DNA from 3 places in the Streptomyces sp. NPDC005423 genome. Region 3 is predicted to be linked to each of the others. Evidence: riboswitches for the same ligand, from Rfam matches in the RefSeq annotation. Region 3 holds a riboswitch; each other region holds the start of a gene.

Region 1 (7,703 bases), on a different contig from region 3:
AGGTCAACAGCAAATAAGGCGGGCTGTGTTGCGACGCGGGCCGCAGGTGCACGAGGCGCGGCTGCACGAGGCGAGGAGGGCGCGCGGGCACGAATGGAGGAGGGGAGCGGGGAAGGGGAGGGGAGGGGAGGGGAGGGGAGGGGGGGAGGGCCCCAGGGAGGACGACGGGCACGACGAGCAGCCGCTCCAGCCGCACCACCCACACCACCCACACCAGCCGTCCGCCCACCCGGCCCGTCCCCTCCGGCCCGCCCCCCCGGCCCGCCCCCCCGGCCCGTCCCCCCGCGGAACCGGCGCCCGGATACCGTCGGGGAGTGACAGACCAGCCGCCCTCCTCGACCGCCACTCCGGAACTCTTCACCTGGGAGTTCGCCACCAACCCCTATCCCGCCTACGCGTGGCTCCGTGAGCACGCTCCCGTGCATCGGACGCGGTTGCCGAGCGGGGTCGAGGCCTGGTTGGTCACCCGGTATGCCGACGCGAAGCAGGTGCTCGCCGACCCGCGCCTGTCCAAGAACCCCGCGCACCACGGCGGGCCGGCGGACGCCAGGGGCAGGACCGGCATTCCCGGTGAGCGTCAGGCCGACTTGATGACGCATCTGCTCAACATCGACCCGCCGGACCACACCCGCCTGCGCAGGCTGGTCAGCAAGGCGTTCACACCCCGTCGGATCGCCGAATTCGCGCCGCGGGTGCAGGAGTTGACGGACGGCCTGATCGACGGGTTCGCGCGGTCCGGCTCCGCCGACCTCATCCACGACTTCGCCTTCCCGCTCCCCATCTACGCCATCTGTGACCTGCTCGGCGTCCCCCGTGAGGACCAGGACGACTTCCGGGACTGGGCGGGGATGATGATCCGCCACGGAAAGGCGGGACAGGGAGGCAGCCCGCGGGGCGGGGTCGCGCGGTCGGTCAAGAAGATGCGCGCCTATCTCGCCGACCTCATCCACCGCAAGCGCGCGGCCCTCCCCGACACCCCGGAGCCCCTTCCCGGCGAGGACCTGATCTCCGGTCTGATCCGCGCCTCCGACCAGGGCGAGCACCTCACCGAGAACGAGGCCGCGGCGATGGCCTTCATCCTGCTCTTCGCCGGCTTCGAGACCACCGTCAACCTCATCGGCAACGGCACCTACGCCCTGCTCACCCATCCCGGGCAGCGGGCCCGGCTGGAGAGTTCGCTGGCGGCCGGCGAACGCGGTCTGCTCGACACGGGAGTCGAGGAACTCCTGCGCTACGACGGCCCGGTGGAGCTGGCGACCTGGCGTTTCGCCACCCGGGCGCTCAGTGTCGGCGGCCAGGAGATCGCGGCCGGCGACCCCGTGCTCGTCGTGCTGGCCGCAGCGGACCGGGATCCGGAGCGGTTCGCCGATCCCGAGGTGCTGGATCTCGGGCGGCGTGACAATCAACACCTCGGGTACGGGCACGGCATCCACTACTGCCTCGGGGCCCCGCTCGCCCGGCTGGAGGGCCGGACCGCGCTCGCCACCCTTCTCACCCGGCTCCCGGATCTCCGACTCGCGGTGGAACCAGCCGATTTGCGTTGGCGTGGAGGACTCATCATGCGCGGATTGCGCACCTTGCCCGTGGAATTCACACCGGTGCCGTAATGGCCGTACGGGGGAATTCGGCCATGGGGGCTCAACCTCGCCCCACCAGGGTAAAGCTGACACTTCCTCATGTCTGTGATCTTCACGTGATCCGCGCGGCATTAACTTGTGACAGGTGTTCGGCTGTGGATACGTTCATCTATCAACGCGGCGCCTCATAACAACGGCCGCGCGGTTCATCGCTGTCGCATGAAAGGCTTCCGCATGCTCTCCGGGAACGGTCGTCACCGACGCCCCCGTCAGGCTCCGGCACTCATCGTCGCGGCCGGCGTGACCGGCTCGGCCATCGCGATCCCCCTCCTCGCGGCCAGCGCCGCGAACGCGGCCGACGGCACCACCTGGGACAAGGTGGCCAACTGCGAGAGCGGCGGCTCGTGGAGTGCCAACAGCGGCAACGGCTACTACGGCGGCCTCCAGGTCTCCCAGGACGACTGGGCGAAGTACGGCGGCCTGGAGTACGCGCCGAGCGCCGACCTCGCCAGCCGTTCCCAGCAGATAGCCGTGGCCGAGAAGATCCTCGACGCCAAGGGCACCTCCGCGTGGACGACGTGCTCGCTGCTCTCCGGCCTCACCACCTCCTCCGGCTCCACGAGCGTCGACACCGGGGTGGCGAGCGACTCCCCGTCGGCCACGGCGACCGGTTCGTCCGACGCGGGGGACTCCTCGGACTCGTCCGACTCGTCGGACGCCGCCGGCTCCGCCGGCCTGTCGGACTCCTCGGGTCCCGCCGACTCGGGTACGTCCGACGCCGGTTCGGCGACTCCTTCGCCGTCCGTCACGGACAAATCCACCGGTACCGCCCACGCCGGTACGTCGGGCGGAACTGACAAGTCGTCCGGTTCCGGCACGAGCGGCGCCCGGAGCTCCCACGGTGAGCCCACGGCCTCGCCCAGCGTCAGCTACCCGGGCAACTCCGTGCAGCCCGCCGCGAAGTCGAGCCTCGTCGACACCGGCTCGCTCGGCACCGTGACCAAGAACGCTGCGACCAAGTCCGCTACGACCAAGAGCGCGACGACCGACGGCGTGGCGTCCGGCGGCAGCGCGGCCCACACCGACGCGGTCACCGGCGGCGGGCGGCACCGGGGGGCGAGCGAGGAGACGTACACGGTCCGGGCGGGCGACACCCTCGGCTCCATCGCCGACTCCCTTGGCCTCACCGGCGGATGGCGCGCGCTCTATGCCGCGAACGAGGAGGCGATAGGCGCCGACCCGGCCCGTATCGTCGCCGGTCAGACACTGGACGTCAGTGCCGAAACGGTCGCAAAGTAGCGGGAGTTGACGTCACGCTTCGCCTCGAATGTCCGCTTTGGGGAAAGTGTGGGATGAGTCTCAGAAGCCCTGATCGTCTTTGAAATTCTCACGATCGCATGTCTACGGTCAGGACCGCTCGTCACCACGGGCCCCGTCAGCCGCAACGCCGAATCCTGCCAGCGGCCGTCCGGGAACAGTCGTCGCGTCAAGCGCCGTAGGCAGGAGCGGGGGACCCAAGGTAGGCGCCGGGCCCGGGAGTCGAGAGACGAACGGAACCGGCTAGGGGTGAAGCCGTGCCTCGTACGAGAGATGTACGAGTCGCGGCCGGGCAACTCACACGGCCCGAACCCGACAGCTCACCTCGCAGGCGTCGGTGAGGGGATCTTCCATGCTGTTTTCCAGCAAGGCCAAGCACCGTCGTCCGTCCAAGGCCACCCGGGTCGCCACGCTCGCCGGCGTCACCGGTGTCGCCATCGCCGCCCCGCTGATGGCGGTCGGCAACGCCTCCGCGGCCACCGCCTCGGAGTGGGACACCGTCGCCCAGTGCGAGGCCGGCGGCAACTGGTCCATCAACACCGGCAACGGCTACTACGGCGGCCTGCAGTTCTCCGCCTCCACCTGGGCCGCCTACGGTGGCACCGCCTACGCCTCCACCGCGGACCGGGCGTCCAAGTCCGAGCAGATCGCCGTGGGCGAGAAGGTCCTCGCCGCGCAGGGCAAGGGTGCCTGGCCGACCTGCGGCACCGGCCTCTCGGGCGCCTCCTCCAGCGGCTCCGGCTCTTCCTCGAACTCGTCGTCGGGCTCCTCGAACTCGGCGGGCTCGTCCGGCTCCTCGGGCTCCTCCAACGCGTCGAGCGGCACCACCGAGCGTTCCGCCGGCACGTCGACGGCCTCCCGCTCCGCCGAGCGCCCGGTCGCCAAGAAGACCGTCACCACCCCGACTGGCAAGAAGGTCGAGAAGGGCGACGGCGAGTACAAGGTCGTCAAGGGCGACAGCCTCAGCTCCATCGCCGCGAAGCACAAGGTGAAGGGCGGCTGGCAGCAGCTGTTCAAGCTGAACAAGGACATCGTCGACAACGCCGACGTCATCTACCCGGGCCAGCAGCTGCACCTGAAGTGACATCCGGCTCGTAGTCGAACCACAGCGCCCTCATATCCGTGGTCCCCATAGTGGAGACCTCGTGAGGGCCACCCCCCGCCCCCACGGGCTCCCCGCTCCGGTGCGTGTTCCCCGTACGCACCGGAGCGGGGTTTTTTCTGGGCGGCCCGAGTGCCGCCGCACACGGCCCCTCTTTGTTCCGTTCGGAAACAATTTGCCCTCGGTTTCTGTCCAGGGGGCGGTCGGGCGGATGGCCGATCGCCCGGAGCCGGTTAGGCTCGTCTCGCAGAGCCGCTGCGGTCCTGCTCACCGCGTCACATCCCATAAGGAGATGCTCGTGCCGTCCATCGACGTCGTCGTAGCCCGGGAAATCCTGGACTCCCGAGGTAATCCCACGGTCGAGGTCGAGGTCGGCCTCGACGACGGCAGCACGGGTCGTGCCGCCGTTCCCTCCGGCGCCTCCACGGGCGCCTTCGAGGCCATCGAGCTGCGTGACGGTGACCCCAACCGTTACCAGGGCAAGGGCGTGGAGAAGGCCGTCCTCGCCGTCATCGAGCAGATCGGCCCGGAGCTGGTCGGCTACGACGCCACCGAGCAGCGCCTGATCGACCAGGCGATGTTCGACCTGGACGCCACCGACAACAAGGGCTCGCTCGGCGCCAACGCCATCCTCGGCGTCTCTCTCGCCGTCGCGCACGCCGCCTCCGAGGCCAGCGACCTCCCGCTCTTCCGCTACCTGGGCGGCCCGAACGCGCACCTGCTGCCCGTTCCGATGATGAACATCCTCAACGGCGGCTCGCACGCCGACTCCAACGTGGACATCCAGGAGTTCATGATCGCCCCGATCGGCGCGGAGTCCTTCTCCGAGGCGCTGCGCTGGGGCGCCGAGGTCTACCACACCCTCAAGTCCGTCCTGAAGACCAAGGGCCTCTCCACCGGCCTCGGCGACGAGGGCGGCTTCGCCCCGAACCTGGAGTCCAACCGCGCCGCGCTCGACCTCATCCTGGAGGCCGTCAAGCAGGCCGGCTACATCCCGGGCGAGCAGATCGCCCTCGCGCTCGACGTCGCCGCCTCCGAGTTCTACAAGGACGGCAAGTACCAGTTCGAGGGCAAGGAGCGCTCCGCCGCCGAGATGACGGAGTACTACGAGGAGCTGGTGGCGGCCTACCCGCTCGTCTCCATCGAGGACCCGCTCTTCGAGGACGACTGGGCCGGCTGGAAGGTCCTCACCGACCGCCTCGGCGAGAAGGTGCAGATCGTCGGCGACGACCTCTTCGTCACCAACCCCGAGCGGCTGGCCCGCGGCATCGAGGAGGGCACCGCCAACGCCCTGCTCGTCAAGGTCAACCAGATCGGTTCGCTGACCGAGACGCTGGACGCCGTCGAACTGGCCCAGCGCAGCGGCTACAAGTGCATGATGTCCCACCGCTCCGGCGAGACCGAGGACGTCACCATCGCCGACCTCGCCGTCGCCACCAACTGCGGCCAGATCAAGACCGGCGCCCCGGCCCGCTCCGAGCGCGTCGCCAAGTACAACCAGCTGCTGCGCATCGAGGAGATCCTCGACGACGCGGCGGTCTACGCCGGCCGCAGCGCCTTCCCCCGCTTCAAGGGCTGACCCACGAGGGGTCAAGCCTGAGCCAGTCGTACGTACGTCCCCGTGCGCGGTCCCGTACCGTGTCCGGGGACGTACGCGCGTGAACGGGAGGCGGGACATGGCCGTGAAGGACCGGGACCGGTTCTCCACCGCGACCAGGCTGAAACTGCTCGGCGAGCAGACGGCGGCCCGCGTCTACCGCTCCCAGACCAAGCGGCAGGCCCGCCGGTCCCGGCTCACCGGCCGGGCGGCGCTCCTCGCCCTGGTGCTCTGCTCGCTGGTGGTGGCGCTGGCGTACCCGATAAGGCAGTACGTCTCCCAGCGCGCCGAGATCTCCGATCTGCAGCGGCAGCAGGCGCGGGCCCGGCAGCGGGTCGAGCAGCTGCGCGACCTGAAGGCGCGCTGGCAGGACGACGCGTACGCCGAGCAGCAGATCCGGCAGCGGCTGCACTACGTGCTGCCCGGGGAGACGGGTTACGTCGTGATCGACCCGGACGCGGCCAAGCAGTCGCGCGCCGAGCTGGGGGCGGCCGACCGCCCCTGGTACGCGAACGTGTGGGACGGCGTCGACAGGTCCGACGCCTCCGACCAGTGAACCGTAGTGAACTGACAGAGAGACTTCCTGACAGCCATGGACACGCCCCCGCCGCCCACCCCGCGCACCGAGCCCGCCGACGCGGACGTCGAGGCCTTCAAGCAGCAGCTCGGGCGTCCGCCGCGCGGGCTGCGCGCGATCGCGCACCGCTGCCCGTGCGGTCAGCCCGACGTCGTGGAGACGGCACCGCGGCTGCCCGACGGTACGCCGTTCCCGACGACGTACTACCTGACCTGCCCCAAGGCCGCCTCGGCGATCGGCACCCTGGAGGCGAACGGCGTGATGAAGGAGATGACGGCCCGGCTGGAGTCCGACGCCGAGCTGGCCGCCGCGTACCGGGCCGCGCACGAGGACTACCTCCGCCGCCGGGACGAGATCGAGGTGCTGGCGGGCTTCCCGAGCGCAGGCGGCATGCCGGACCGGGTGAAGTGCCTGCATGTGCTGGTGGCGCACTCGCTCGCCGCGGGGCCGGGCGTCAACCCGCTCGGCGACGAGGCGATCGCGATGCTGCCGACGTGGTGGAGCAAGGGTCCGTGCGTGACCGTGCCCGGGGGGGGGCCGGCCGGTGCGGGGTGGCGGACGGAGACGACCGAGGACGGCACGGGCCATTTCGCGTTCAGGCCGGTCGGGGAGGGCGAGCAGTGACCCGGGTCGCCGCGATCGACTGCGGTACGAACTCGATCCGCCTCCTCGTCGCCGACGTGCACCCGGACACGGGTCAACTCGTCGATCTGGACCGGCGGATGACGATCGTGCGGCTCGGCCAGGGGGTCGACCGCACCGGCCGGCTCGCGCCCGAGGCGCTGGAGCGGACCTTCGCCGCGTGCCGTGACTACGCGGCCGTCATCGAGGAGCACGGCGCCGAACGCCTCCGCTTCGTCGCCACCTCCGCCTCCCGGGACGCCGAGAACCGTGACGACTTCGTCCGGGGCGTCCGGTCCATCCTGGGCGTCGAGCCCGAGGTCGTCTCCGGCGACCAGGAGGCGGAGTTCTCCTTCACCGGGGCGACCGCGGAGCTGGCGGGCGAGGAGCGGTTCGCCAAGCCCTATCTGGTGGTGGACATCGGCGGCGGCTCCACGGAGTTCGTGGTCGGCGACGACCGGGTGCGCGCGGCGCGTTCGGTGGACGTCGGCTGCGTCCGGATGACCGAGCGCCACCTGGTCCGCGACGGCGCGGTGACGGACCCGCCCACGGACGGTCAGATCGCCGCGATGCGCGCCGACATCGAGGCAGCCCTCGACCTCGCCGAGCGCTCGGTCCCGCTCCGCGAGGCCCGCACCCTGGTCGGTCTGGCCGGTTCGGTGACGACGGTGGCGGCGATCGCCCTGGACCTGCCCGCGTACGACTCGGCGGCGATCCACCACTCCCGGGTCTCCTACGACCGCGTCCGGGAGATCACCGAGACGCTCCTGCGCTCCACCCACGCCGAGCGCGCGGCCGTCCCCTCCATGCATCCGGGCCGCGTCGACGTCATCGGCGCGGGCGCCCTCGTCCTGCTGTCGATCATGGAGCGGACCGGGGCGGTGGAGGTCGTGGTGAGCGAGCACGACATCC
Region 2 (7,703 bases), on a different contig from region 3:
GCGACACTGATCGCGCCGACCGTGGTACCCGACTGCCTGGGCTTGATGAGGAGCTTGTAGGCGTCCCGGCCGGCCACCTGCTCGGTACCGTCGACGGTGACGGAGGTGGTGGCGTCGACCGCCTTCAGGGCCTCGTTGGTGAGGTCCTTGGGAGTGGCGGGGACGTCGTCCCGACGGCCGGTGCTGCCGCTGCCCTCGGCGGCGGTGGAGTGGTAGACCTCGTTGGATCGGCTGTCGTAGCCCCAGACGTCCTTGCCGTTGTGGATGAGGCTGTACTCGGCGGCGCTCTCCAGGAGGGAGACCTTCTGCCGGTCCGGGCCGTCGGCGGCGACGCGCAGGGTGTGGGAGCCGGAGGCCAGCTCGGTGAGCTTGGCCGTCGGGTCGGCGGAGGAGCCGTCGCCCCGCTTCGTGGCGCCCGACATCAGGCTGTTCTCCAGGCCGCCGAGGTTGGGCAGGCCGAGGTCGGTGCTGATCCGTACGGTGCCGGACAGCTGCTGGACGTCCGACTTGGCGATCTTCTCGATGAGCTGCTGGGCGCTGATCTTCGGCAGGTCCGGGTCGCCCGAGGCCGCGAGCGCCGGGACGAGCCCGATCGTCGCCGCCGCGACCCCCAGCACGGTGACCGGCACGACGTACCGCGCCGCCTTGCGCCGGCGTGCCCCGAGGTCGTCGACCTCCGTGGTGTCCGTGCCGTCGTCGGTTTCGTACGGTGCCATGTCTGCCTTACCTCCGTCGTCGGCGGCGGCTGTGGGTCTCCGCAGCGATCCCCTCAGCCGCCATTCTCACCCGAATCGGTGAGGAGTGGTGTTTTCCGCTGTCTCCATCTCACCAAATTCGCGGAGTCCAAGCGTCAGACCGGGGAGCCAACTCCGCGTACGCCTGGGGGATGACACGGGGAGGCGGCGCCGCCCCCGACCCGTAGGGGTTGCCCGGGCCGAACGGTGAAGGCGCCGCCTGTGCACGGCAGTTGATCAGCCCTGCACGAACACGTAGTCCGCGTGGTACGGCACGCCGACGATCGCGCCCGGAGTGCAGGAACCGGCCGGGGCGACGCCGCCGACGGTGTTCAGGCGCAGGACCGCGGCGGTGCGGGAGAGGAGCCCGTGCGCGGCGCCGGACCGGGTGGCGGCGAGTTCCACCTCGGGGATGTTGCCGGTGCCGTTCGGCGTCTTGGCTACGACGGTGCCGGTGACGGCGCTGCCGTCGGGGGCCACCCACTGCGGGACGCCGGAGTTGGGCTGGACGTAGGAGTGGGCGATGCCCTTTTCGAGGGCGGCGCTGACGTCCCGCTGGGCGAAGGCATAGCCGCCGGCGTCGGTCGGCTTGCATTCGTAGATCTGCTGCCCTTCGACTACGGGCGCCTGGAAGCTGCCCAGGACGTGCCGGAAGTCGACGGGGGTGCTGACGTGGTGGAGCCGGCCGTGCAGGGCGCCGGCCGAGGAGCCGGTCGTGGTCAGGTCGGCGGAGAACGCACCGGGGTCGGTCGTCAGCGTGCCGAGGAGAGCGGCGTCCGTGACCTCGACGGTGCCGGTGACGGTGTGGCCGGCGCTGTGGCGCAGCAGTGCGCCGAAGTCGATCGTGACGTCACCGGCGGCGTTCCCGTCGCCCTGGTGGATGCGGAGCGCGGCCGGGCGGCCGGTGCCGTGCCAGGTGACCGCCACGGAGACCCGGTCGCCCTCCACCCGGACGAATTCGAGCGCGGTAGCGCCCTCGTCGGCGCCCCGGAGACTGGCGGCGAGGACCGTACCGCCCCCGGACGGGTCTTCCTGGGCGTACGACGGGACGGCTCCGGCGGCGGCACCGGCCACGGCCGTCAGCCCGATGACCGCGGCGGTCAGACTCTTGCGGCTCTTCGCGAAGGTGGCGTTCCTACCCATGATTCCTCTGTCTCCCGCATCCCCACCGGCGACCCCTGCGCCGGCTTCTGGGCATGACTACGGAGCGGGCCTGACGGGAACCTCACTCCGAGCGGGTGACCTGGATCACATGGGGGCGGATGCGGCCGGCCGGGTCAGCCGGCGCGGTGGACCACCGCGTCGCACATCTCGGTCAGGGAGGTCTTCGCGTCGCACTCCGGGAGGGGGGCGAGGGCCGCCCGGGCGTCCTCGGCGTAGCGGACGGTGTCGCGGCGGGCCTGCTCCAGGGCGGGGTGGGCCCGCAGCAGGGAGAGCGCCTCGGCGTGCCGGGCGTCGTCGGTGAGGTCGGAGTCGAGCAGCTCGCAGAGGGCGAGGTCCTCGGCCAGGCCCAGCCGGGCGGCCCGCTCGCGCAGCAGGAGCACCGGCAGGGTGGGGATGCCCTCGCGCAGGTCCGTACCCGGGGTCTTGCCGGACTCGTGGCCGTCGGACGCGATGTCGAGGACGTCGTCGGCGAGCTGGAAGGCGACGCCGAGCCGCTCGCCGTACTGGGTGAGGATGTCCACGACCGTGTCGTCGCAGCCGGACATCATCGCGCCGAACCGGCAGGAGACCGCGACCAGGGAGCCGGTCTTGCCGCCGAGGACGTCGAGGTAGTGCTCGACCGGGTCGCGCCCGTCGGTGGGTCCGGCCGTCTCCAGGATCTGGCCGGTGACCAGGCGCTCGAACGCCTCGGCCTGGACCCGCACCGCCTCCGGCCCGAGGTCGGCCAGGATGTGCGAGGCGCGGGCGAAGAGGAAGTCTCCGGTGAGGACCGCCACCGAGTTGCCCCAGCGGGTGTTGGCGCTCTGCACCCCGCGGCGCACGGCCGCCTCGTCCATCACGTCGTCGTGGTACAGCGTGGCGAGGTGGGTCAGTTCGACGACGACCGCCGACGGCACGACACCGGGTGCGAAACGGTCGCCGAACTGGGCGGCGAGCATCACCAGCAGCGGACGGAACCGTTTGCCGCCCGCGCGCACCAGGTGCTGCGCGGCCTCCGTGATGAAGGGGACCTCGCTCTTGGTGGCTTCGAGCAGCCCCTCTTCGACGGCCGCCAATCCGGCCTGGACATCGGCTTCCAGAGCCTGGTCCCGCACGCTCAGCCCGAACGGCCCGACGACGGTCACGAGGGGTCTCCTGTCTGCTGGTGTCTCTGGGCGGTCACACGGTTTGTCGATAGGTCGCTGCCAGCACTCAAGTCAGCGTATCCGGTCAGCTTTCGATCACCCATGCCACCCACCCCGGCCAGGCGGGGTGGTATCGGATCACGACCGGTATGTTTTTGATCACCTGATAACAGTGGACAAATACCGATCGAAAAGGAAATGCCGCTTTCCATCGCTCCCGCGAATCTGGGCCATGCCGTCACCCGCGACAGGCGGTTGGCAAGGATTAACTGCTATTGCCCGATTTGCCGGTTCTCACCTTCCCGTGACTTGGGTCACGCGTTTCCGTGCGTGACCCGTGCGCCGACCCGTCCTCGTTCTTCCTTGCGCCTCTTGCCAGTTGACTCATGGCTGACGCAAAGGATCAAGTACCTCATAGACCCCGGACCAAGGTCAAAAGGGGTGAGGTGTGATTCCGCCACTTGTTCCCGACATGTTCTCTCGCATACGTTCCCGGCCTGTCGAGCGGAACGCCGAATCCTGCCGCCGCCCGGCATCCCAGTCACGAACTACTCGCACGGCAGGAGCGGGGGACCCAGGTAAGTCGCCGGACCGGCCGTGAGGCCGGACCGGCTCGGGGTTGAGCCACGTCCGCGAGGACGCGGCCGGGCACCTCCCAGCCCGAACCCGACAGCTCACCTCGCAGGCGACGGAGAGGAACCTCGACATGCCCGGAACCGCCCAGTCCCGACGCGCCCGACTCGTCCGCACCCTGGCCGTCGCCGGCAGCGGTGCGGCCGTGCTCGCGCTGCCGATCATCGGCGCGACCACCGCCTCGGCCGCCACCACGGCCACCACGACGGCCACCACCGCGTCGGCCACGACGTACTCCAACAACCTCGACGGCTGGATCCGCGAATCGCTCGCGATCATGGCGCAGAAGGGGATCCCGGGCACGTACGACGGCATCTACCGCAACGTGATCCGCGAGTCCTCCGGCAACCCGCTGGCCATCAACAACTGGGACTCCAACGCGGCGGCCGGCACCCCGTCGAAGGGGCTCCTCCAGGTCATCGACCCGACGTTCAACGCCTACCACGTGGCGGGCACCTCGTACGACCCCTACGACCCGGTCGCGAACATCACCGCCGCCTGCAACTACGCGGCCGCGGTGTACGGCTCGATCGACAACGTGTACGGCGCGTACTAGGAGTTCCGGCTCTCAGGCCCCCGGGAACAGTCCTTCGAGGACGACGGCGATGCCGTCGTCCTCGTTCGACATGGTGATCTCGTCGGCCACGGCCTTGAGTTCGGGGTGCGCGTTGGCCATCGCGACACCGTGGGCGGCCCAGTCGAACATCGGGATGTCGTTGGGCATGTCGCCGAAGGCGACGGTCTCCGCCGGGCCCAGGCCCAAGTGCCGGGCGGCCAGCGCCAGTCCGGTCGCCTTGGTGATGCCGAGTGGCTGGAGTTCGACGGTGCCGGGGCCCGACATGGTGACCGACACCATGGAGCCCACCACCCCGCGCGCCGTCGACGCCAACTCGTCGTCGGGCAGGAACGGGTGGCGCAGCAGCACCTTGCTGATCGGTTCGCACCACAGGTCGTCGCGGCGGCCCACCCGCACGGCCGGCAGCGTCGGGTGGGGCATCCGGTAGCCGGGCTCGATGAGGGTGAGACCGTCCACGCCGTCCTGGTCGACGGCCGCGTACACCTGGCCGACCTCGGCCTCGATCTTGCCCAGCGCCGTCTCCGCCAGCTCCCGGTCCAGGGTGACCGACCAGAGCAGACGGTGCGCGCCGGCGTCGTACAGCTGCGCGCCCTGTCCGCACACCGCGAGCCCCGTGGCACCCAGGTCCTCCAGGAGCGGTCGCACCCTCGGCGCCGGCCGGCCCGTGACCACGAGGTGCCGGGCACCGGCCGCCGCCACCCGCGCGAGCGCGGCCAGGGACCGGTCGGAGAGCGTGTCGTCGTCACGCAGCAACGTGCCGTCCAGGTCGGTGGCGATGAGCGAATATGCGTGGGGAGCGGCCATGATCAGAGAATACGGTCGGAAAGCCCCCCCGACTCGACGTGAACCGGACGGCTGACGGCGCTACGCCGACTCCCGGATCACGAGCTCCGTGGGCAGGATCACGCCCGCCGTGTCCTCGCCGGCTATCTGTGCCAGGAGCATGCGGACCATCTCGGCGCTGATGCGCTCGTAGGGCTGGCGCATGGTGGTGAGCGCGGGGGTGACGGCGGTGGCTGCGGCCGAGTCGTCGAAGCCGCCGACAGCGATGTCATCGGGGACCGAACGCCCGGACTGCTGAACGGCGTTGACCACGCCCTGGGCCATGAGGTCGGAGGCGACGAACACGGCGTCCAGCTCGGGGGCGCGCGCCAGCAGACGGCGGGCCGCTTCCTCGCCGCCGCTGCGCCGGTAGTCGCCCTCGGTCACCAGCGCCTCGTCGTAGGGCAGTCCCGCTTCCAGGAGTACGTCCCGGTAGCCGGCCAGCCGGTCGGTGCCGCCGGGGGTGTCCAGCGGGCCGGTGATCATGCCGATGCGGCGGCGGCCGGTGCTGAGGAGGTAGCGGACCATGTCACGGGCGCCGTCCCGGTCGGCGGCGGCGACGTAGCCCACCTTGGAGCCGAGGCCGAGCGGCTTGCCGCAGGCCACCAACGGGATGCCGGCGTCGCGCAGTTCGGCCGCGACCGGGTCGCCGCTGTGGCTGGAGACGAGCAGCACCCCGTCGACGTGGCCCGAGGTGATGTACCGGGTCAGCCGGCGCCGGTCGTCCCGCGAGGAGGCGAGCATCAGCAGCAGGGGGACGTCGTGCCGGGCCAGGTGCTCGGTGCAACCCCGCAGCAGTACATTGAAGTTGGGGTCCTCGAAGAACTTCTCCTGCGGTTCGGTGAGCAGGAACGCCACCGAGTCCGACCGTCCGGTGCTCAGGCTGCGGGCGTGCCGGTTGACGACGTACCCCGTTTTCCTGATCGCGGACTCCACGGCGCCGCGGGCGGCCGGCGACACGTAGTGGCCGCCGTTGAGGAAACGGGAGACGGTGCCTCGTGAGACGCCCGCCTCCCGGGCCACGTCGTGGATGGTGGGGGGTTTGCGACGACCGTTCGGACTGGTGGCCACCGCTCAGGCCTTGACCGAGCCGCTGAGCAGGTCCAGCGACCAGAACCGCTGGATCACCAGGAAGAGCCCGATCAGCGGCAGGACGGCCAGCAGACACCCGGTGATGACCAGGGTGTAGAGCGCCGGCTGCGAGTTGCCCTGGGCCAGCAGGGTGTAAAGGCCCAGCGTGATCGGGAACTTGGTGTCGTCGGCGAGCATCACGTACGGCAGCAGGAAGTTGTTCCAGATGCCGACGAACTGGAAGAGGAAGACCGTGATGAGCCCCGGCATCATCATCGGCACCGCGATCCGGGAGAAGATCCGCCACTCGCTCGCGCCGTCCATCCGGGCCGCTTCGAGCAGTTCGACGGGGACCGAGGCCGCCGCGTAGATACGGACGAGGTAGACGCCGTACGGGGAGAGGACCGAGGGCAGCAGCATCGACCAGTACGAGTCGGCGAGGCCCGCCTTCGACAGCAGCAGGTACTGCGGTACGGCCAGCACGACGCTCGGGACCAGGACGCCCGCCAGCATCAGCTTGAAGACGAACTCCCGTCCCCGGAAGGCGAAGCGGCCCAGCGCGTAGCCGCCGGCCGCCGACACCGCGGCGGAGAGCAGGGCGCCGAGGCCCGCGTAGAACACGGAGTTGGCCATCCACCGCCAGTAGATGCCGTCGCGGTAGGCGTTCAGCTCCTTCAGGTTGTCGAGGAAGCCGGTGCCGGGCGCGAAGGTGAACGTGGAGAACAGTTCGCCGCGGCCCTTGGTCGCCGCGATGACCACCCAGGCGACGGGGATCAGGCAGTACAGCGAGCCCAGGAGCAGCACCAGGGTGGGCACCCAGGCGGTGCGCCGCGGTCCGCGGGCCGGCCGGGGGCCGGCGGCGGTGAGGGTCAGGGGGGTCATGCCCGGTCCTCCCGGGTGTAGCGGTCGGAGATGCGCAGCAGCGTGAAGGAGAGCACGAAGGTCGCCACGGCCAGGACGACCGCGGTGGCGGAGGCGCCGTAGATGTCGGACTGGCGGAAGGCCACGTCGTAGATGGCCATCAGCGGGCTCCAGGAGGTGGAGAGGCCGTTGGTCAGCGGCCTGAGCGCCATCGGCTCGGTGAACACCTGGAGAGTGGCGATCACCGAGAAGAAGAAGGTGAGCACCAGCGACGGCAGCACGATCGGGATCTTGATCTGCAGGGCGATCTTGAGGTCGGACGCCCCGTCGATGCGGGCGGCCTCGTAGATCTCGGCGGGGATGGCCCGCAGCGCCGTGTAGATCACGATCATGTTGAAGCCGGTGCCGCCCCACACGGCGATGTTCGCGAAGGAGAGGTACAGGTTGCCGCCGTCGAACAGGTCGGGCTGCGGCAGGTCGAAGGCGCGCAGAAGGTAGTAGAAGGGGCTGACCGTCGGCAGGTAGAGGAAGCCCCACATCAGGGCGGCGATGATGCCGGGCACCGCGTACGGCAGGAAGATCGCCAGCCGGGCGAACTTGGCGCTGCGCGCCAGCGGGGTGTCCAGCATCAGCGCGAAGACCAGCGCCAGCCCGAGCATCGTCGGGATGACGATCAGGCCGTAGCCGAAGGCGCGCAGGACGCTGTGGCCGAACTCG
Region 3 (7,703 bases):
ACCACCGGTTGATGCGCGCCCTTGGGGAACCGCCTTGCCAGGTCGTCGAGTTCGGCGGACGGCCAGGTCGCCCGGCCGGCCCGGGTCAGCTGCCGGCCCAGCCTCCGCGCGGCCGACCGCAGCGCGGGGGACGGCGTCCGCGCGTCCGCGGCGGCGTCGAGTTCCGCCGGGTCGGCCCCGGAGGCCGCCGCCGCGGCGAGCGCGGCGGCGACGAGGCCGGAGGTGTGCAGCCGCCCCCGGCAGAAGTCGGCCAGGCTCGCCGCCCCGGTCACCCGGCCCGCCCGTACCGCCGCCTCGGCCCCGCCGGAGTGCGCGTGCCCTCCGGCGGGGAACCGGCCGTCGGCCAGGACCAGCAGCGCCGCCCGCGACATCAGCTCACCCTCATCAGAAGAGGAAGTAGCGCTGGGCCATGGGCAGTTCGGCGGCCGGCACCGCCTCGACGAGTTCCCCGTCGATCCGCACGGCGAAGCTGTCGGGGTCGATGTGGACGCGCGGCCTGGCGTCGTTCTCGCGCATGTCCGCCTTGGTGACACCGCGCGTCGACTCGATGGCCGTGAACTTCTTGCCGAGGTCCAGCCGTTCCGGCAGCCCGTCCTCGATCGCCAGCGGCGCCACGAAGTTGACCGAGTTGGCGCCCGGCGCCCGCCCGATCGCCCCGTACATCGGACGCGGGAGGATCGGCTGCGGGGTCGGGATGGAGGCGTTGGCGTCGCCCATCTGCGCGTACGCGATCTGGCCGCCCTTGATGACGAGGTGCGGCTTGACGCCGAAGAACGCCGGTTCCCAGAGCACCAGATCGGCGAGCTTGCCGCTCTCGACGGAGCCGATCTCGCGGGCGAGGCCCTGCGCGAGGGCGGGGTTGATCGTGTACTTGGCGACATAGCGGCGCACCCGGTGGTTGTCCGCGCGGCCGTCGCCGGGCAGAGCGCCCCGGCGCCGCTTCATCACGTGCGCCGTCTGCCAGGTCCGCAGGACGACCTCGCCGACGCGGCCCATCGCCTGCGAGTCGGAGGAGATGATCGAGATCGCGCCGAGGTCGTGCAGGATGTCCTCCGCGCCGATGGTCGACGGCCGGATACGGGACTCGGCAAAGGCGAGGTCCTCGGGGACCGCCGGGTTGAGGTGGTGGCAGACCATCAGCATGTCGAGGTGTTCCTCGGCGGTGTTGACGGTGTACGGCCGGGTGGGGTTGGTGGAGCTGGGCAGCACGTGCGGCTCGGAGACCACGGTCATGATGTCGGGCGCGTGGCCGCCGCCCGCCCCCTCGGTGTGGTAGGCGTGGATGCCGCGTCCGGCGATCGCGGCGAGGGTGTCGCCGACGAAACCGGCCTCGTTCAGGGTGTCCGTGTGGATGGCGACCTGGATGCCGGTCCGGTCGGCCACCGTCAGGGAGGCGTCGATGACGGCCGGGGTGGAGCCCCAGTCCTCGTGCAGCTTGAGGCCGAGCGCGCCACCGCGGATCTGGGAGAGCATCGCCTCGTGCGAGACGGTGTTGCCCTTGCCGAGGAAGCCGATGTTGAGCGGGTACTGCTCCATCGCCTCCAGCATCCGGGCCAGATGCCAGGGGCCGGGCGTGACGGTGGTCGCCTTGGAGCCCTCGGCCGGTCCGGTGCCACCGCCGACCAGCGTGGTGACACCGGAGGCGAGCGCCTCGTCGGCGATCTGCGGGCAGATGAAGTGGACGTGCGCGTCGACGGCACCCGCCGTGAGGATGCGCCCGTTGCCCGCGATGACCTCCGTCTCGGGGCCGATGACCAGGTCGGGGTGGACGCCGTCCATGGTGTCCGGGTTGCCGGCCTTGCCGATGCCGGTGATCCGGCCGTCGCGGATGCCCACGTCTGCCTTGACGATCCCCCAGTGGTCGACGATCACGGCGCCCGTGACGACGGTGTCGGGGGTGCCCTCCGCGCGGGTGGCACGGGCCTGTCCCATCGACTCACGGATGACCTTGCCGCCGCCGAACACGGCCTCGTCACCGGCGAGTCCGGGCCCGCCGGAACGGTCCTCCTCGATCTCGATCAGCAGATCGGTGTCGGCGAGCCGGATCCGGTCGCCGGTGGTCGGCCCGAACAGGTCCGCGTACGCGGCTCGTGCAATCTCAGGCATCGAGGGCACCTCCGGTCTCCCCGCGCAGTCCGGGTACGACCCGGGCGCCGGCCAGCGGGACGAGTTCCACCTCGACCGGGATACCGGGCTCGAACCGTACGGCGGTGCCGGCGGCGACGTTGAGCCGCTTCCCGCGCGCGGCGCCGCGGTCGAAGTCCAGGCCGGGGTTGGCCTCGGCGAAGTGGTAGTGGGAACCGACCTGCACGGGCCGGTCGGCGGCGTTGAGGACGGTCAGGCGGGTGACCTCACGGCCCTCGTTGTAGACGATCGGGTCGTCCGCGAACAGGAACTCTCCGGGAATCATGGCGGCCTCTCCCCCGGTCACACGATCGGGTCGTGGACGGTGACGAGCTTGGTGCCGTCCGGGAAGGTCGCCTCGACCTGGACGTCGTGGATCATCTCGGGGATGCCGGACATGACGTCGTCCCTGGTGAGCAGGGCTCGTCCGGAGGACATCAGCTCGGCGACCGTACGGCCGTCACGTGCGCCTTCGAGGATGTGCGACGTGATGAGGGCGACCGCCTCGGGGTGGTTGAGCCGGAGCCCGCGGGCCCGGCGCTTCTCGGCCACGTCGGCCGCCACATGGATCAGCAGCCTCTCTTGCTCGTGCGGGGTCAGATGCACGTCCCACCTCACAGTCCTCGCTCCGGACCGTGCGGGGTCCGGTTGCCGCAGCCCCGGGCCGAACTCCCTGGTGGCGTGGACGGGCAGGCTAGTTGGACCGGGTTTCGGGCAAGTTAACCGAACCGGGATCAGGACAGGCGCGTCTACGCCCGTAGAACACAGCCGCGCCCGCCTCCTCGTGGCGCGGGGTTCCGTCCCCGGACGCCGTGGGGGGCCGAGGTGACGGGCCGTCGGTCACGGCGGCCGGCCGGCCCGAACGGCGGACGGGTCAACTCAGGTTTCTGCCAACGAAGTTGGCGTCGAGTCCAGCGGTCGGATTCCGGGCGGCCCCGCTCCGCCGGGCACTTGGGTGGACGCACGGCGAGCCGGGTCCGGGTCACGGGCCCCGCGTGCCGACGGGTACGCCGTGTGGGCGTGCCGGGGCGCGCCGCATGGCCCGCGTCACCACACCCGCCCGCTCCGGCAGTTGACGGAGCGTGAAGCCGTTCCGGACGGCGCACCGTCGAGGGGGTCAGTCCGGAACGGCACTCGGACGGACCGAATGGCATGCCACCGTTCGGACTACCTGTCCGTCCGCTTTCGGGACCGCTCCGGTTGCGCAACACGCCTGCTCCAAAGGCGGAACGGGACATTCCGGTGCTGGTCCGGGGCTGCGCGACCTCCTGGACACCGCGTCGAACACGCGGGTGTCCACCCGAACGGGTGAGTGGTGAGTAACAACACAAACCCCCCGTTCCGTTGGGATTTTCGGACATGAGTAGGTCAAGATCCGTGTCTGACGACAAGCCCCCGCCACACCGGTGGGGCGATCCGGGCGGACGCCGAGTCCTGCCGCCGCTCGGGTAACCGGTCGACAGGAGTGGATCGGCAGGAGTGGAGGACCCAGGCACGACGGGTCGCCGGAACGGTCACGCCATGACCGGCCCGAGCAGCCCTTGGGGTGAAGCCGCGACAGCGGCCGGGCAACTTCGCCAGCCCGAATCCGACAGGTCATCCTTCACAGGCGGCTGACGAAGGGTTGCGCATGACTGCGCTCAATCGTGTCCCGTCGCTGATGGTCCGAGCCGGTACGGCCTCGGCCTTCGCCATCGCCGCCGTGGGCGGCTCCGTCGTGGTCCCGGGCCTCGCGCCCGACGCCGCGGCCTCGACACCCGGGACGAAGGCACTTCAGGTGGCGGCCTCCAAGAAGGGCTCCCCCTACAGGTACGGCGCCACCGGACCCGGGCGGTTCGACTGCTCGGGGCTCACGTTGTACTCGTACAAGAAGGCGGGCAAGAGCCTGCCGCGTACGGCCGCTCAGCAGTACAACAGGAGCCACCACGTGTCCGCCGGCAGCCGCAAGGCCGGGGATCTCGTGTTCTTCCACTCCGGTTCCAGCGTCTACCACGTCGGCATCTACGCCGGGAAGGGGAAGATCTGGCACGCCCCCAAGACCGGGGACGTGGTGCGACTCCAGAAGATCTGGACCAAGAGCGTCTGGTACGGCCGGGTCAGCTGACCGCCCGGGAGGGCGGCGCCGCCTGACGGGCCGCCGCCCTCTTGGGTGCCCCACGGAGCCGCCTACGGCTCCTGCTGCCCGGCGGCGGGTACCGGCCGGGCCGGCACCGTCCACGGCAGTTCGATGGAGACCGTCTTGCCGCCCTCGCGGGTGGGGCGGATCCGCAGTTTCCCGCCGCACTCCGCGGCCAGCCAGCGAATGATCACCATGCCCCGGCCGTTGTCCTGCTGGACGGCGGCCGGCAGCCGCTTGGGGAAGCGCGGATGGCTGTCGGTGACGCCGATCCGCAGCCGCTCGTCACGGTCCAGCTCGATGTCCACCGTGAAGGTGGGCGACTGCCCGAACGTGTGCTGTACCGCGTTGGTGGTGAGTTCGGAGACGATGAGGCGGACGGAGTCGGCGGCCTCCGTGTCCGCCGGCAGTCCCCATTCCGCCAACGTCCCGATCACGTAGGCGCGGGCCGCGGAGACCGAGGCGGGATCGCTCGGCAGAGTGATGGATGCTTCCAGGTGATCTGCCATGGCGCGGTCGTCCCTTTCCCACGGGACCGGTGTCCGACACGGAGCGGATGGTTCGAGTACGGTCCCGGACTGGTGCTTCTTCGCCAGACTGCCATTACCGCGTCGGTCTCGGTGGCGATCCACCGAGATATGCATATATCTGTCGCTCGAAGCGGTGAACTCTGCGACGGCAGACCGTATTTGGGCGGCCTCAAAGGAGTAAGGAGGAGCCCATGCAGTACGGTCCCGCGGTGCGCCGCCGGAAGCTGGGCGCCGAACTGCGCGCGTTGCGCGCCCAATCGGGGCTCACCAGTGGTGAGGCGGCCCGGCTGGTGGGCTGGCACCAGTCGAAGGTGAGCCGGGTCGAGACGGGCGCCAGCGGGGTGAAAGCCGCCGACGTGCGGTTACTCCTCGACGCCTATCAGGTGGCCGATCCGCGGACCCGCGACATGCTGCTCGTCCTGGCGGGCTCCGGGGACGGCGGCGGCCGGCACCACTGGTGGCACGCCTACCGCGGCGTCCTGCCGCCCGCCTACCGGGACTTCATCAGTCTGGAGTCGCAGGCCTGCGGGATGCGCACGCTGGAGACGACCGTCGTCCCGGGGCTGCTCCAGACGTCCGAGTACGCCCGTGCGGTGACCCGGGCGGCCGTGGGGGACCCGCAGGACGACCCGGGGAACCTGAGGGACTCGAAGAACGCAGAGAACACAGAGACCGCAGAGAACACAGAGACCGCGCGGAATCCCGAGGGCTCCGAGGACTCCGAGGGCCCCAAGGGTCCGGAGGACCCGGAGGAGTTGCTGAACACGCTGGTGCGGGTGCGGCTGGCCCGGCAGGACGTGCTGCGTTCCGATCCGCCGCTGGCGCTGAGCGCCGTACTGGACGAGGCCGTGCTGCGCCGGGAGGTGGGCGGTCCGGGGGTGATGAGCCGTCAGTTGGCGCGGCTCGTCGAGGCTGCCCGGCTTCCCCAAGTCCGGCTCCAGGTACTGCCGTTCGCGGCGGGGGCACACATCGGCGTCACCGGGCCTTTCGTTATTTTCTCATTTCCGAGCACATCTGATCTGGATGTGGTTGTTCTCGACCACTTGACGAGTAGCCTCTATCTCGAAGGGAAAGAAGACCTCCAGGCCTACAGCGAGGCCTTCAACTCCCTTCGGTTCCACGCCCTTTCGCCCGAGGACTCGTTGGATTACATCGCCGGGATAGGTGACGGCGCGTAAGGAGGCACCATGTCAGTTCTGCCTCGGAACATTCCTTCAAGCGATGAACTGTCCGGTCTGCGGTGGCTGCGCAGCAGTTACAGCACCGGAGCGAACAACTGCGTCGAGACGGCCCGCCCGCACTCCGGCTCCCGGGCCGGCCTGCTCGCCGTACGCGACTCGAAGGACCCGGCCGGACCCGCCCTGCTCTTCTCCCCCGAGAGCTGGACGGGCTTCCTCGCCGCGTTCTGATCAGCGGCTCCCCCGCGGGCGGCGCACGGCCGTGTCACGCCGACTCATGGTCGCGTCCCGCCGATCACACGTACAGCGCGTTCGATCTGCGCCCCGGAGAGATCTCCGCGGGCGGTCAGCCTCAGCCGTGAGATGCCGTCGGGCACGGAGGGAGGACGGAAGCAGCCCACGGCCAGCCCTGCCGTACGGCAGTCGGCGGCCCAGCGCACGGCCCCCTCCGGGGACGGCGCGCGCACGGAGACCACCGCGGCGTCCGGACGTACCGCTTCCAGGCCCGCGGCGGTCAGCCGTGTGTGCAGTTCGGCCGCGACCGCGCGGGCCCGCGCGGCCCGCTCCGGTTCACGGCGCAGCAGGCGCAGCGCCGCCAGGGCCGCGCCCGCCGCCGCCGGGGCGAGGCCCGTGTCGAAGATGAACGTCCGGGCCGCGTTGACCAGATGGTCGATCACCCGGGCGGGACCGAGGACGGCTCCGCCCTGGCTGCCGAGCGACTTGGAGAGCGTGACCGTCACGACGACGTCGTCGGCGCCGGCCAGACCCGCTCCGTGCGGGGCCCCGCGTCCGCCGTCGCCCAGGACGCCGAGCCCGTGCGCGTCGTCGACGAGCAGCCCCGCGCCGAACGCGCGGCAGGCACCGGCGAGAGCGGCCAGCGGCGCCGCGTCCCCGTCCACCGAGAACACCGTGTCCGACACCACGACAGCGGGCCCCTCGTGGGTGCCCAGCGCCTTGCGCACCGCGTCCGTGTCCATGTGCCCCACGACCTGGGTGGCGCCCCGGGCCAGCCGGCAGCCGTCGATCAGGGAGGCGTGGTTGCCCGCGTCGGAGACGATCAGCGAGCCGTGCGGCGCGAGCGTGGTGACGGCGGCGAGGTTGGCGGCGTAGCCGGAGGAGAAGACGAGCGCCGCCTCGAAGCCGCAGAATTCGGCCAGTTCGCGCTCCAGCCGGGCATGGAGCTCGGTCGTTCCGGTGACCAGCCGGGAGCCGGTCGACCCGCCGCCCCAGGTCCGGGCCGCCTCGGCGGCGCCCTCGGTGATCTCGGGGTGGTGTGCCAGGCCCAGGTAGTCGTTGCTCGCGAGATCCAGCAGCGGCGACTCGGCGGGGCGCGGACGCAGGGTCCGTACGAGTCCGGCGCGGCGCCTCAGTTCCGCCTGCTCGTCGATCCAGCCGAACGCCATGAGTCCTCCGGGGCTTTTGTAGGCAGTGCACAGACACTATGCGGACGACCAGCCGCCCAGGATGTGGCAATACCCACACCTCGAACCAACTCTGTTGTGCGAACTCTCCTTGGCCCCGGACGCTCCCGTAGGACAGGATCGGACCTCATGGACCTGCTGAACACGCTCGTGGACAAGGGGCTTCGGCGCGAGCTGCCGACCCGTGCGGAAGCGCTCGCCGTCCTCGCCACCTCAGACGACGACCTGCTCGATGTCGTGGCCGCGGCCGGCAAGGTGCGCCGGCAGTGGTTCGGCCGCCGCGTGAAACTTAACTACCTCATCAACCTCAAGTCCGGCTTGTGCCCCGAGGACT

Evidence for each region. A riboswitch is a leader RNA that binds a small molecule or an ion and turns the genes downstream of it on or off. The one in region 3 is predicted to bind cyclic di-AMP.
Region 1: linked by a shared signal. The riboswitch ahead of ABZT12_RS15820 (transglycosylase family protein) and the one ahead of ABZT12_RS21880 (C40 family peptidase) in region 3 are both predicted to bind cyclic di-AMP.
Region 2: linked by a shared signal. The riboswitch ahead of ABZT12_RS12500 (transglycosylase SLT domain-containing protein) and the one ahead of ABZT12_RS21880 (C40 family peptidase) in region 3 are both predicted to bind cyclic di-AMP.

What each region holds. Positions count from the first base shown of each region.
Region 1 is NZ_JBEXET010000012.1:86,277-93,979, forward strand. Features, by position in the region: gene ABZT12_RS15810 (cytochrome P450) at 315-1,607, shown strand; gene ABZT12_RS15815 (transglycosylase family protein) at 1,812-2,876, shown strand; cyclic di-AMP (ydaO/yuaA leader) riboswitch at 3,059-3,243, shown strand; gene ABZT12_RS15820 (transglycosylase family protein) at 3,247-3,978, shown strand; gene eno (phosphopyruvate hydratase) at 4,289-5,575, shown strand; gene ABZT12_RS15830 (septum formation initiator family protein) at 5,673-6,149, shown strand; gene ABZT12_RS15835 (DUF501 domain-containing protein) at 6,186-6,794, shown strand; gene ABZT12_RS15840 (Ppx/GppA phosphatase family protein) at 6,791-7,703, shown strand, end outside.
Region 2 is NZ_JBEXET010000008.1:110,593-118,295, reverse strand. Features, by position in the region: gene ABZT12_RS12515 (DUF2092 domain-containing protein) at 1-716, opposite strand, end outside; gene ABZT12_RS12510 (DUF3455 domain-containing protein) at 972-1,877, opposite strand; gene ABZT12_RS12505 (polyprenyl synthetase family protein) at 2,012-3,022, opposite strand; cyclic di-AMP (ydaO/yuaA leader) riboswitch at 3,523-3,725, shown strand; gene ABZT12_RS12500 (transglycosylase SLT domain-containing protein) at 3,729-4,211, shown strand; gene ABZT12_RS12495 (HAD family hydrolase) at 4,224-5,036, opposite strand; gene ABZT12_RS12490 (LacI family DNA-binding transcriptional regulator) at 5,097-6,125, opposite strand; gene ABZT12_RS12485 (carbohydrate ABC transporter permease) at 6,129-7,007, opposite strand; gene ABZT12_RS12480 (sugar ABC transporter permease) at 7,004-7,703, opposite strand, start outside.
Region 3 is NZ_JBEXET010000020.1:115,025-122,727, forward strand. Features, by position in the region: gene ABZT12_RS21860 (urease accessory UreF family protein) at 1-371, opposite strand, end outside; gene ABZT12_RS21865 (urease subunit alpha) at 385-2,106, opposite strand; gene ABZT12_RS21870 (urease subunit beta) at 2,099-2,410, opposite strand; gene ABZT12_RS21875 (urease subunit gamma) at 2,428-2,730, opposite strand; cyclic di-AMP (ydaO/yuaA leader) riboswitch at 3,540-3,751, shown strand; gene ABZT12_RS21880 (C40 family peptidase) at 3,755-4,228, shown strand; gene ABZT12_RS21885 (ATP-binding protein) at 4,291-4,749, opposite strand; gene ABZT12_RS21890 (helix-turn-helix transcriptional regulator) at 4,962-5,948, shown strand; gene ABZT12_RS21895 (DUF397 domain-containing protein) at 5,958-6,179, shown strand; gene ABZT12_RS21900 (8-amino-7-oxononanoate synthase) at 6,224-7,351, opposite strand; gene bioB (biotin synthase BioB) at 7,499-7,703, shown strand, end outside.